4 regions of the Clostridium sp. HMP27 genome follow, and region 2 is predicted to be linked to each of the others. Evidence: riboswitches for the same ligand, from Rfam matches in the RefSeq annotation. Region 2 holds a riboswitch; each other region holds the start of a gene.
The links. A riboswitch is a leader RNA that binds a small molecule or an ion and turns the genes downstream of it on or off. The one in region 2 is predicted to bind cobalamin.

Region 1: it holds a riboswitch for cobalamin, as region 2 does, so the genes downstream of both, DP68_RS12215 (ABC transporter substrate-binding protein) here and DP68_RS00940 (radical SAM protein) in region 2, are expected to answer to the same signal.
Region 3: it holds a riboswitch for cobalamin, as region 2 does, so the genes downstream of both, DP68_RS03405 (CGGC domain-containing protein) here and DP68_RS00940 (radical SAM protein) in region 2, are expected to answer to the same signal.
Region 4: it holds a riboswitch for cobalamin, as region 2 does, so the genes downstream of both, cbiQ (cobalt ECF transporter T component CbiQ) here and DP68_RS00940 (radical SAM protein) in region 2, are expected to answer to the same signal.

Annotation. Positions count from the first base shown of each region.
Region 1 covers NZ_JMFY01000022.1:98,108-101,312, forward strand. Annotated here, with positions in the region: gene DP68_RS12210 (iron chelate uptake ABC transporter family permease subunit) at 1-199, opposite strand, end outside; gene DP68_RS12215 (ABC transporter substrate-binding protein) at 228-1,184, opposite strand; cobalamin riboswitch at 1,287-1,458, opposite strand; gene DP68_RS12220 (kinase) at 1,772-2,599, shown strand; gene brnQ (branched-chain amino acid transport system II carrier protein) at 2,900-3,205, shown strand, end outside.
Region 2 covers NZ_JMFY01000001.1:200,628-203,832, forward strand. Annotated here, with positions in the region: gene DP68_RS00930 (YukJ family protein) at 1-34, shown strand, start outside; gene DP68_RS00935 (RNA ligase RtcB family protein) at 117-1,214, shown strand; cobalamin riboswitch at 1,334-1,506, shown strand; gene DP68_RS00940 (radical SAM protein) at 1,614-2,489, shown strand; gene DP68_RS00945 (diaminopimelate dehydrogenase) at 2,665-3,205, shown strand, end outside.
Region 3 covers NZ_JMFY01000006.1:18,813-22,017, forward strand. Annotated here, with positions in the region: gene DP68_RS03395 (amino acid ABC transporter ATP-binding protein) at 1-516, shown strand, start outside; gene DP68_RS03400 (glycerophosphodiester phosphodiesterase family protein) at 594-1,574, shown strand; cobalamin riboswitch at 1,655-1,840, shown strand; gene DP68_RS03405 (CGGC domain-containing protein) at 1,972-2,298, shown strand; gene DP68_RS03410 (transposase) at 2,681-3,205, shown strand, end outside.
Region 4 covers NZ_JMFY01000018.1:62,324-65,528, reverse strand. Annotated here, with positions in the region: gene DP68_RS09485 (V-type ATP synthase subunit B) at 1-125, shown strand, start outside; gene DP68_RS09480 (V-type ATP synthase subunit D) at 140-784, shown strand; gene DP68_RS09470 (hypothetical protein) at 1,043-1,438, shown strand; cobalamin riboswitch at 1,630-1,799, shown strand; gene cbiQ (cobalt ECF transporter T component CbiQ) at 2,002-2,904, shown strand; gene DP68_RS09460 (energy-coupling factor ABC transporter ATP-binding protein) at 2,917-3,205, shown strand, end outside.

The DNA.
Region 1 (3,205 bases), on a different contig from region 2:
GAACCTGAGTGTTAGAAACATTACTTAAATCTATAAAGGCACCAATAAAAGGGATTTTAGATAAAAGTATTTTCATAGTTTGAATAAAAGTTATATTAGCGACACCTAAAGTGCTAGATAGTATTATTAGCACCAGTAAAATAGCTATAGTTACTAAAAGTAATGTTCTATAGTAAATCCTTTTTTTGTCAAAAGACATTAAAATCCCCCCATTAGGTAATTAAAGACTATTTAAACGCTTCAGGGTGAACAATTTTTGCCATAGCTTCAAGTCCATCAGCTAGTCTTGGTCCCTGTCTATCAAGCATGTTATTATCTATTTCAAATAAATTTCCTTTTTTAATAGCATCTAAATCTTTATAGCCTTTAGCTTCTTGAAGTCTTTTCTTGTAATCGAAATATACGGGACATATAAGCATATCTGGGTTTTTTTCTAATACTTTTTCTACACTATATTTCCAGTTAACAGCATCCTTAGCTATATTGTTACCACCAGCCATAGTTATCATTTTATCTATGAATGTATCTGATCCAGCAGTAAAATCTCCATATGGACCAAAATCTATAACGTAGTAAACTGATGGAGTTTCTTTTCCTGCAACCTTGACTTTAACATCTTCAACTTTTTTCTTCATATTACTTACCACTTCAAAAGCTTTATCATTAGCATTTAAAACTTCACCTAATTTTTCAATGGTGTTATAAGCACCTTCGAAATCTTCCTTTCCATAAAGAACCACTACTTTTACTCCTAAAGCTTCAAGCTTTTCAAGTGTTTCCTTTGGAAAATGAGTTGAGCCTATAACCAAATCAGGTTTCAAGTCTACAATTTTTTCTATATTAGGCTGCTGGAGAGTACCTATGGATTGCACAGACTTTACATCCTTAGGAAAGTCACAGAAATCCGTTCTTCCTATTAATTTATCCATTTTACCTAAATAGTATATTGTTTCAGTAATATTTGGACCTACAGATATTATCTTTTGTGGTTCTTTCTCTATAGTTACGTTTCTACCGGATGAATCTTTAATCGTTAAAGGATATTTAGTTTCTCCTTTTTTTTCTACATTAGCATTTTCTTTAGTACCCTTAGTGTTATTTTTATTGCTATTACATCCAACAAAGGAAAATGCTAAAATAAAGGTTAAAATTACTACGGACAATTTTTTGAACTTAGTGTACATTTAAAAGTTCCTCCTTAATGATATGTATAAATAAAAAACCATTATCTTATTAAGATAATGGAGTTCTTTTAAAGGACTACCATTAGCTTATCCACGTAAGCTAAATGAGCTGTGTTTACAGGCAGGTATCCTGGCTTAGATTCATTGCATATTAACGCCTTCCCCGATTGAGTGGCATAATGCTAATATACTCATCTTTACAGTGGCGGGACCGCAGAAGTATTTAACTTCTTTCCCATTTAATCCATTTGGAACCTATAAATTTTATGTATTAAATTATATCATAATATATGACTAAAAGTTATGTAAAACCTACAATTTTGACTTTGTTTTATGTAGTATTTCCATATAAATTTAATTTTATTATAACCCGAATTGAGTTTAACATTTATAATATTATATGTCAAGATAACAGAATTAAATTCATGAATATGTTTTCATAGAAAGTTTTTTGATAATTATTAATTTAAATTGAGATGTGTACTTGCATTTATTTTTTTACGTTGATAAAATTAACATTAATTAAAAACTCGCATTTTGAAGTTCTGGTAACTTAAAATTGATGACTAGTAAAAGGAGTATATATTATGGAAGCGACAACCATTTATCCAGGCAGTATTGGAGAAATAGTTCAAGGAAGATATAATGGGATAGATGTATTATGTTCATGTCCTATAAATCTTTTCACCGAAGTAAAAGTATGGGAAAGTGAATCTCCACATGTTAAAAATAGATATAGCAAATCCTCTAAGTTTTTAAATAATATACTTGTAGAATGGGGAGAGGAGCAATATATACATACTCTAGATATTCTTATTAAATCCTCTATAACAAGAGGAAAAGGATTTGCTAGCAGTACAGCAGATTTATGCGCACTTTATCACTCCCTAATTAAATTATTTAAAAAGCCTTTTAATCAGGAGGAGCTTATTAGAAATTGTATAGCCATAGAGCCTACAGATAGCATAATATTTAAAGAACTTTGTATATTTGACTATAAAAATGGAATGTATACTGAGGAGCTAGGAAAATATTTGGAGTTTGATATATTGGTATTTGAGGGAAATAAAACAATAAATACTATTGAGTTTAACAATAAAAAATTGCCTCCTCTTAGCAATATAGATGATTTAATTCCTATTTTAAAGGATGGAATTCAGTCTCGTGATATAAAAAAAATTGCTCATTGTTCTACTCAAAGCATTATAAGAAATGAAAAAAGACTGTCCTATGAGATACTTCCTACTATACTTAATATATGTGACGAATTAAATGGATATGGAATAATTGGAGCTCATAGTGGAGATGCTCTAGGAATAATATATGAAAAGGACGTAAATTTAAGTATTTTATCAAAATATAAGGATAAGCTTAAAAATTATAAAACATATTCACTTAAAACTATTAAATTATAAAGCTATTTAAATGCATATAAAATTACTGGGTGTAAAAGATTACATATGGAAGCAAGAAGAATGTAGAAAAAAGAAGAAAAGGGTAGTAAGTTTTATATAAGTAAAGGTAAACTTGTCTTAACAAAAGTTTTATATTTGCTTAATGAGTGCTTTTTCTATAAAATAATATAAATTTAGACGGTATAAACTTTATACAAGTATACAAAAGTTTCGCGGTAATAAATACCACAAAACAGGAATATGCCTTTCGTACCTTGTTTGGATGAGAGGTTTTTTTATTTCAAAACAGGGGGGCTTTTTATGAATATTAATAAAAATACTAAAAACATAATTATCACAGGTTTTGCACTGTTTTCTATGTTTTTTGGAGCAGGTAATTTAATATTTCCACCAACACTTGGATTTATATCAGGAGACAAGTGGATATTTACTATGATAGGTTTTTTACTTACTTGTATAAGTTTGCCGCTATTAGGAATAATAGCAGTGGCTTTATGTGGGGGAAGTACAGAAAAATTTACAAATAAAGTAGGAAATAAATTTGGCAAGTTTCTTTGCTCAATAATAATGCTGTCTATTGGACCATTATTTTGTATTCCAAGAACA
Region 2 (3,205 bases):
TCATAATGGAAGTGAAGAGATTAATAATGCGTAATATGGCATAAATAAGAATTAAAAATAGCCTAAGATGAGAAAATAAAACATAAAATAAATACATTATAATTAAAGGAGTATTTATGGATAATATAGTTAAAGTAATAAAAAGTGAAAAGTCGTGGATGGAAAGTAACGCTATTGATCAACTTAAGAAAGTAGCAGAGCTTGATGGAGTAGTAAAAGCTGTTGGACTACCTGATCTTCATATTGGTAAGACTCCAGTGGGAGCTAGTTTTGTCACGAAGGAAGTAATTTATCCTCATTTAATTGGTAATGATATTGGATGCGGTATGGCTTTGTTTTCAACAAATATAAACAAGGGCAAGTTTAAATTTGATAAAGTTAGAGGAAAACTTGAGAGATTAAATGGACTTGAAAGTATAGATATATCCCATTTAACTGAAGAGATTCATTTGCCTATGAAGGAGGCTCTTGGAACTATTGGATCTGGAAATCATTTTGCAGAGTTTCAGCAAATTGATAAAGTGTATGATCAAGACTTATTAGATGAGTTAGATATAAATAAAGGATACATATATCTTTTAGTTCATAGTGGATCAAGAGGTTATGGGGAGTATATATTAAGGAAATATATTGGGGAGTATTCTTGTCAAGAGGGACTTAGAGAAAATAGTGAAGGTTATATTGAATACTTTAAGGAGCATAATAGTGCAGTAGAGTTTGGGGCGCTTAATAGAGAATTAATTGCATATAGGCTTTTAAGTACAATTGGTGCAAAGGATGGGCATAAGCTTTTAGATAGTACCCATAATTCAATAGCTATTAAGGAACTTAATGGAGAAAAACTTTATGTTCATAGAAAAGGTGCAGCGCCTGCAGATGTAGGGTGTGTTGTAATTGCAGGTACTAGAGGCTCTAATTCGTATATTGTTAAGCCACAAGCTAACTCTTTGGAATATGCTTTTTCAGTTGCGCATGGAGCCGGAAGGCGTTGGAATAGACTTTCCTGCAAAGAAAGGCTTGAACATGTATATCCTAATAAGTCTGTGAGAGAAAAACTTTTAGGAAGCAATTTAATATATAGCGATAGAAGTATTATATACGAGGAAGCTCCAGAGGCATATAAAAGTATTGAGAAAGTTATAGAAGATATGTTAAATGAAGACATGATAAAAGTTGTTGCAAGTCTAAAGCCTCTCATAACTTATAAAGCTTAACAAGGCCTGACTGCTTGATAAATAGTATATTTAATTTTATCAATTTATATTGCAAGTTGCAAAGTTAAGAACTATAAGCTATAATGTTTTATGTAATTAATGTATGATATGAAATAACAATATAAAACATGTAAAAAGGTGCCCGAAAGGGAGAATAGGGAATGAGGTATAAGCCTCAGCGGTCCCACCACTGTAAACGGTAGAACTTTTATAATCCACTGGATTACACCGGGAAGGAAAAAGTATCGTTAGTCCGTAAGCCAGGAGACCTGCCTTTTTCATTATTGCATCTTAGATTTAAGAGGCTATATTAAGAATGATGGCAAAATTCTTGAATACAAATATTTGTATTCAAGAATTTTTTTCTTTTTGTTTAAAAAATTTAATGAGGTGATGGATATGAAGGTTATTAAAAAGCTTGTAAGTTGTGACAATTCTATAAAATATTTATTAAGAATGAAAGACGGTAATACTATTGAAACTTTATATATGTATGATAAGGAATTAAAACTTACTTATCATAGTACAGTATGTGTCTCTTCTCAAGTGGGTTGTACCCAGGGGTGTTTTTTCTGCGCAACAGGAAAACAAGGCTTGGTAAGAAATCTTACCTCGCTTGAAATAACTGAACAGGTAGGTGTTTGTGTTGATTACTGCAAAGAAGCGAAGTTACTGCCAATAGATGCGGTTGTTTTTGCAGGAATGGGTGAACCTTTTATGAATTATGAAAATGTTAGAGATGCCATAATTAGCATATATAACAAATATAAAATAAGCAGTTTTGAAATTGCAACAGTAGGTTTAGCACCGAGAATCCGAAGATTGATAAATGATTTTAAAGATAGTGATGTTAAGATTAGACTTAACTTATCATTACATGCATCGTCAAATGATACACGTAAAAATATAATGCCAGTTACCTTAAAATATGACATAAATTCTATAATTGAAGCAGCAGTTGAATATGCAGAAACATTCAACATAAAGACCAGAATAAGATATATGATATTTAAAGGTATAAATGATACTGACGAGGATGTAAAAAGATTAGAGGGGCTGCTAGCAGATAAGCCATTAAAACTTATAATTTCAGCGTATAATGATAATAATATAGAAGGACTGATTGCGCCACAAGAAAGTGATGTAACAAACTTTTATAATAAACTAAAAAACAAAATAGATTGCGAGATATTCCACAATTTTGGGAAGGACATTAAGGGAGGATGTGGACAGCTTAGACAAGAAAAGATGATAGAAGATGAGGAAGTAGTATAGTTTAACGTTTAAACAGAATTTATTAAAAAGTTATCATAAGAAAATTTTAAATTAAAGATATAGTAAAACAAAAATAATTGTGATAAAATTACCACAAGATAAAGTGTTAAAGCTTTATTAAATTTTAAGTAGACACATAAAGGAGGGGCGACTGGCTTTGCACGCCAGGTATAATATGAATAATAAGATTAGAATAGGTATTGTAGGTTATGGAAACCTTGGAAAAGGTGTAGAATTATCTTTAAAACAAAACTCAGATTTTGAATTAGAGGCTATTTTCACAAGAAGAAATCCTGACAAATTGCAGTCAAATTCAAAAATGGTACATATTTCAGAAATGGAAAATTATAAGGACAAAATTGATGTTATGATTCTTTGTGGAGGATCTGCAACAGATTTACCAGAGCAGGCTCCAGAGATTGCAGCAACATTTAATACCGTAGATAGCTTTGATACTCATGCTAGAATACCAGAATATTTTAATAGGCTAGATGAAGTAACAAAAAGAGCTGGTACTATTGGACTTATATCCGTTGGCTGGGATCCAGGAGTATTTTCACTAAGCCGACTTTTAGGTCAATCAATACTTCCAGTTGGAAAAGACTATACTTTCTGGGGCAAGGGAGTAAGTCAAGGTCATTCAGATGCAATAAGAAGAGTAGCTGGTGTTAAGGATGGTATTCAATATACTATACCTGTTGAATCTGCTATTGAAA
Region 3 (3,205 bases), on a different contig from region 2:
GAAGTACAAGCGCTAAGAAAACAAACTGGGATGGTATTTCAAGGCTTTTATCTTTTTCCTCATATGACCGTTATAGAAAATATAATGGAGGGACAGGTAACAGTATTGAAGCGTTCAAAGGAAGAGGCTCGTGAAAAAGGTCTTAAGCTTTTACAAAAGGTTGGACTTTTAGAGAAAAAAGATCAGTATCCCTGTGAACTTTCAGGTGGCCAGCAGCAAAGAGTAGCTATTGCCCGTGCCATGGCAATGGAACCTGAAGTTTTGTTATTTGATGAGCCTACTTCTGCATTAGATCCAGAGCTGGCAGCTGAGGTCCTAAAGGTAATGAAAGATCTTTCTAAAGAAGGAATGACTATGGTAGTAGTAACTCATAAAATGAGTTTTGCAAGAGATGCAGCTCATAAGGTTGTATTCATGGAAAATGGGTCAATTGTTGAAGTTGGTACACCAGAGCAGGTTTTTGAAAATACAGGCAATGAGCGCTTGAAGAAGTTTTTGAGTATTATAGATGATTAGGTTGATTAGTGCCACCCACGTGGCAAGTGGCAAGTTAGCAAGTAGATGGCACTTAATTTATGAACTATGGGGGGAAAATGGACAAATTTAAAAAGATAATAAAGAAAAGATCCGCAATATTTTTTATAATATTATTTGCATTTGTCTACGTGAATAACAGCTCTCTGTTTACAAAACAGCGAACAGGAAAACCAACTATACTTGCACATCGTGGGCTTGCACAAACCTTTAGTATGGAGGGAATAACCAATGAAACCAATACAGCTCAGCGCATTCATAAGCCTGAACATCCTTTTTTAGAAAATACAATTTCTTCTATGGAATCAGCTTTTAAATATGGAGCTGATATAGTTGAACTTGATGTTCAGCCAACCAAGGATGGGAAATTTGCTGTTTTTCATGATTGGACACTAGAATATAGAACTGATGGCAAAGGCCTTATAAAAGATTATACAATGGACGATTTGAGATTACTTGACGTTGGGTATAACTACACTGCGGATGGAGGGAAGACATTTCCTTTTCGAGGTAAAGGAACAGGACTTATGCCTTCATTAGATGATGTTCTTACTAAATTCCCAGAAGGTTCTTTTTTGATTCATATTAAAACTGATAAAACAGAAGATGGGCAGCAGCTTGTTCAATATCTTTCTAAGCTACCCAAAGAAAGTTTAAATAAATTGGCTGTATATGGAGGAGACAAACCTATTGCTTTACTACAGAAAGAGTTACCTAATCTTCGAGTTATGTCAAAGGCAACGCTGAAAAAATCACTGATTTCTTATATTGCTATAGGGTGGACAGGGTATGTTCCAAAGGCCTGTAGAAATACTGAATTGCATATACCATTAAAATACGCTCCTATTCTATGGGGATGGGGAGGCCGATTTCTAAATCGAATGGATAGTGTAAATACTCGTGTAATTGTTGTAGGCGGCAGCGGGGAATTTTCTGAAGGATTTGATACTGCCGAAGACTTGAAAAATCTACCGCATAACTATACTGGAGGTATTTGGACAAATCGTGTTGATAAAATAGGTCCATTATTTTACAAATAAAAATTTCTTATATAAGTTTATATGGAATGAGTTAACACTTGCCATATAAGCAGGATTTATAGTACAATAAGTATACTAAATTAGTAGTTTATAAAATGGGTTCAATAGATTTTTATCTGTTGATTAAAAGAGAAGCTGGGTGAAAGTCCCGCACGGTCTCGCCGCTGTAAGAGAATAGTTTTTTCAATATGCCACTGGGAAACTGGGAAGGCTGAAAAAATGTTGACGCTCGAGTCAGAACACCTGCCTGTTTTATATTGCCAAAAACTCTACGAGTAATAGGGGGAGGAAGATTAAAATGACTTATATGCATTTTGGATAGACAGCCCTTTAACTAAACGTTGAAGGGTTATTTGTTTTATGACTTTACAATAATGAGAAAAGAGGAGAATAATATATGAAAATAGCTATTATAGCATGTGAAAACACAAATGGTACATGCTCAACCATGGGATGTTTTAAGGCTTATAATAATAGAAATAAGGCTTTTAGTATTTATGAAAAGGATGAGGATTTGGAAATGATGGCATTTGCTACATGTGATGCTTGTTCCAAAAATTCTGATGAAAATTTATTAAAGACTGCAAAAAAACTTCAAGAATCAGGTGTTAAAAGAATTCATTTAGCGGTTTGTATTATTAAAAAGTGCACGGCTAATAGGGCTCATGAAATAAAACAAATTTTTGAAAATCATAACATAGAAGTAATAGAGGGTACACATTAGTGCCTAGTGCCACCCACGTGACAAGTGGCAAGTTGAGATTTAAGCTATATAAAATTCAATTATTTTATTAAAGGGAACCTTGTAGGGGTTCCCTTAGCTGTAAAATCTTCAGGTTATTAATAGAAATAAATTATTTTTAATGCAACCTAAATTACACTTATTAAGCTAAATCTCTCTTAAATTAAGATAGTTCAACTTACCACTTGCCATAAAGGTATCAACTAGTATAAAATCAAAATAATAGTGCCACCCACGTGGCAAGTGGCAAGTGACAATTTTTAGCTGATTAAATTAATGATACTTTATAGAATTTCTGATTTTATGTATATTTTTTATAAAAGTGTGAATAGTTTAGATAAACCATTTACAGGAGTGAAAGCATATGTCAAGAAAGAATAGAATTATCTATGAAGGAGCAATATATCATATTTATCAGCGAGGAAACAACAAAGAATACATATTTCAAGATGATAATGTAAAATCATTTATCTTAAGATGCTTGAAAAAATATAATATCAAGTTTGACTATGAGATTTTAGCTTATGTAATTATGGATAACCATTATCATTTACTTATGAAAACTAATAAATCTCCAATAAATGAAATAATGTTTTATTTGGACAATTTACTAGGAAAATATATAAAAGGTATATTAAATAGGACTGGTCACGCATTTGATAGTAGATATAAGAGTAAGTTAGTTGATAACAATGCTTATTTAGTATGGCTTTTAAGGTATATACATAGAAATCCAATAAAGGCTGATATATGTGATAGTTTAGAGGATTATCCTTGGAGCAGTCATTATTTTTATAAAAACAACATAAATTCAGGTATCAATGCTAATTTTATATTAAATATCTTAGGGAATAGTAGGGAAGGGGCTTCTAAGCAGTATTTAAAACTT
Region 4 (3,205 bases), on a different contig from region 2:
TAGAAGAAACATTAGATCTAGGATGGAAGCTGCTATCCATACTTCCAAAAGGTGAGCTTAAGAGAATTAGAGATGAATATCTTGAAAAATATCTACCAAAGCAAGAAAATAAGATTGAAGAATAGAGGAATGATAACTTATGAGATTAAATGTCAATCCTACTAGAATGGAGCTCACCACATTAAAAAAGAGATTGGTAACAGCAACCAGAGGACATAAACTTTTAAAAGATAAGCAAGATGAGCTTATGAGGAGATTTATAGACCTTATAAAATATAATAACGAACTAAGGAAAAGTGTAGAAGAAGAATTGCAAAAATCATTAAAGAATTTTGTAATGGCAAGAGCTGTTATGTCTTCAGAATTCCTTGAAGAAGCAATAGCCTATCCTATGGAAAGTATTTCTTTAGAAGTAACTAAAAGAAATATTATGAGTGTTAATGTACCTGTAATGAAATTTAAGCGAAAAATGGAAAATCAAGAAGGCAGTATATATCCTTATGGTTTTGCAAATACATCTGCAGAGTTAGATGGAGCTATAGAAAAGTTATATTCTATACTTCCTAAGCTGTTAGAGCTTGCAGAAGTAGAAAAGTCATGTCAGCTTATGGCAGACGAAATAGAAAAGACTAGAAGAAGGGTTAATGCTCTAGAATACAGAACTATACCTGATTTGCATGAAACCATTAAATATATACGCATGAAACTTGATGAAAATGAAAGAAGTAACTTAACAAGACTTATGAAGGTAAAGACTATGATGGAAGAAAAAAATGGACTATAATGCAATATCAATTTATAAAAACACACATGTTATAAAATATCATGTGTGTTTTTGTATTGTTATAAGTAATATTATAAAAAATATATTTTTGATTCTTAAATTAACATTTCTAAAATATAATAATATTAAACTCAAAATGGGTTTGAATTTTAAACTTAATGTTAATATTAAGAAAATTCAAACAAAACCATTGACGATTATTTAACAATGGTTGTATAATGATATTACATCAAAATTAATTTGCAGGGGGGATTACAGATGGTTATGGACAAGGTTAAATCATGTATGATAGGGGAAAGTATTTTTAAAATAGGAGATTATACCACATTAGCTGAAGGCTGGGGAAGGTATAAAGATAAGTTAACTATAGAAGAGGGTATGAATTTAAAAATAGTTGATATATACTCCATTAAAGAAGAGGGAACGCTCCCACAATTTGAAGCATTAGTAAAAACTAATAAAGGGAATATGTTAAAGATAAAAGTTGAGGATTTAAATGATGTAAGAAATACTCGTGAAAATCATGAAGAACTTAATAAAGTTGGTTATGATTTTAAAGAAGGATGTATATATTGTAAAGGCTATGAAGAAGAAGATGGCAATTGGAGATTCTTTAATATTGGGGTTAAAAATATAGAAGAGCAAAATGCGTAATAGTGGAGCATCTATAGATTTGTTTAAATCAAATCTATAGATGCTCTTTTCTGTCAGAGGCTAATATTAGAAATTGTGTAATATATCAAATTAGAAAATTCAAAAAAATATATCATTAAAAGATAGTAAGGTGCCTATAATTATTTTTTTATACTTGATTTAAACCATAATATGGTGTATATTAAAGTTAAAATTGATATATAGTTATAGGTTATGAATTAAAAGGGAAGTCAGGTGAAAATCCTGCACGGTCTCGCCGCTGTAAAAGAGGAGTCTTTATATAATACCACTGGGAAACTGGGAAGGTTATAAAGGCGATGATACTTAAGTCAGAATACCTGCCTATAATAATACACAATTAACTCTACGAAGGATAGGGGGTGTTTGCGATGCGTTTTGATAATCGTGATGATCTTTTTGTCTTCTTAACTATTGAGTTAAGAAGACTTTTTTATTTTAATACAAGTTAGTGGAAGTTTAGAATGGATTTGAAAGTATGGTAAAAATTCGATTGTTTTGGTGTTTCTAAAGCGGACAAGGCTAAAATTTCAGAGAGGTGTTAAATGGAAAAAATTATTATTTTGTGTGTTATGTTTGTGATGGGTATTTTTTTATTTAAATTTAAATATCGTGATGTTTACACTAAAGGGGATAACACTCATAAGCATAGCCATAGAATTGGACATAAGCATGGTGAGGGATTTTTAATTGATTTTTATGCTCATGCTTCTAAAATTAGACATTGGAATCCAACTTTTAAAGTATGCCTTTCTATTGGCCTACTGATTCTTTGCATAGCATTGGACAATCCATATGTATCAGTCGCAGTTATTATTTCAATGTCCTATCTGAGCATTGTAAAAGGAAAAATTTCAATACATGAATATTTATCTATGCTGGCAATTCCAATGGCGTTTATCATTGTCGGTACCTTTAGTATTGCCATCGATTTTTCAAAACAGCCAATTGGTGAGTATAATATAAATCTTGGTTTTTTCTATGTGTTTACATCTCAGGCAAAACTTAAGGAAGTGATTTTTCTGATTATGAAGGTTTTTGCAGCTGTAAGTGCATTGCAGATGATGACACTATCCACTCCATCATCTGAGATTATTTATGTGTTTAGGAAGGCGCATGTACCGAAGATTATTATAGAGCTGATGGATATCATTTACCGTTACATTTTCATTTTAATGGATGTTCATATTAAAATGAAAAATTCAGTAGAATCTCGCCATGGCTATTGTGATTTTAAAACTTCCTGCTACACATTTGGAAGCATTGCAAGTAATATGCTAGTTATTTCGCTGAAAAAGGCAGCTAATTATTATAATGCTATGGAGGCTAGATGCTATGATGGAGATCTTATATTTTGGAGGGAAGATAAACCGGTAGAAACAATACAGATTGTCGGAGCAGTAGGATTTGTAATTTTTTTGATTTTACTATGGAGCTTTACAAGATAGAAAGGAACAATAATGAGAAAAATAATATTAAAAATTGAAGATATGCACTACACTTATGGAAATGGAAAACCTGCATTAAACGGCGTAAGTATGGATATATATGAAGGTGAGAAAATTGCTGTAATTGGTTCCAATGGATCTGGGAAATCTACATTTTTCTTGAATGTAAATGGTGTATTTACACCGGAACATGGAAAAATCGTTTACCGTGGTACAATCATCAATAAAAAGAATTTAAAAGAACTTAGAAAGAATATCGGAATAGTATTTCAAGATGCAGATAATCAAATAATAGCATCTA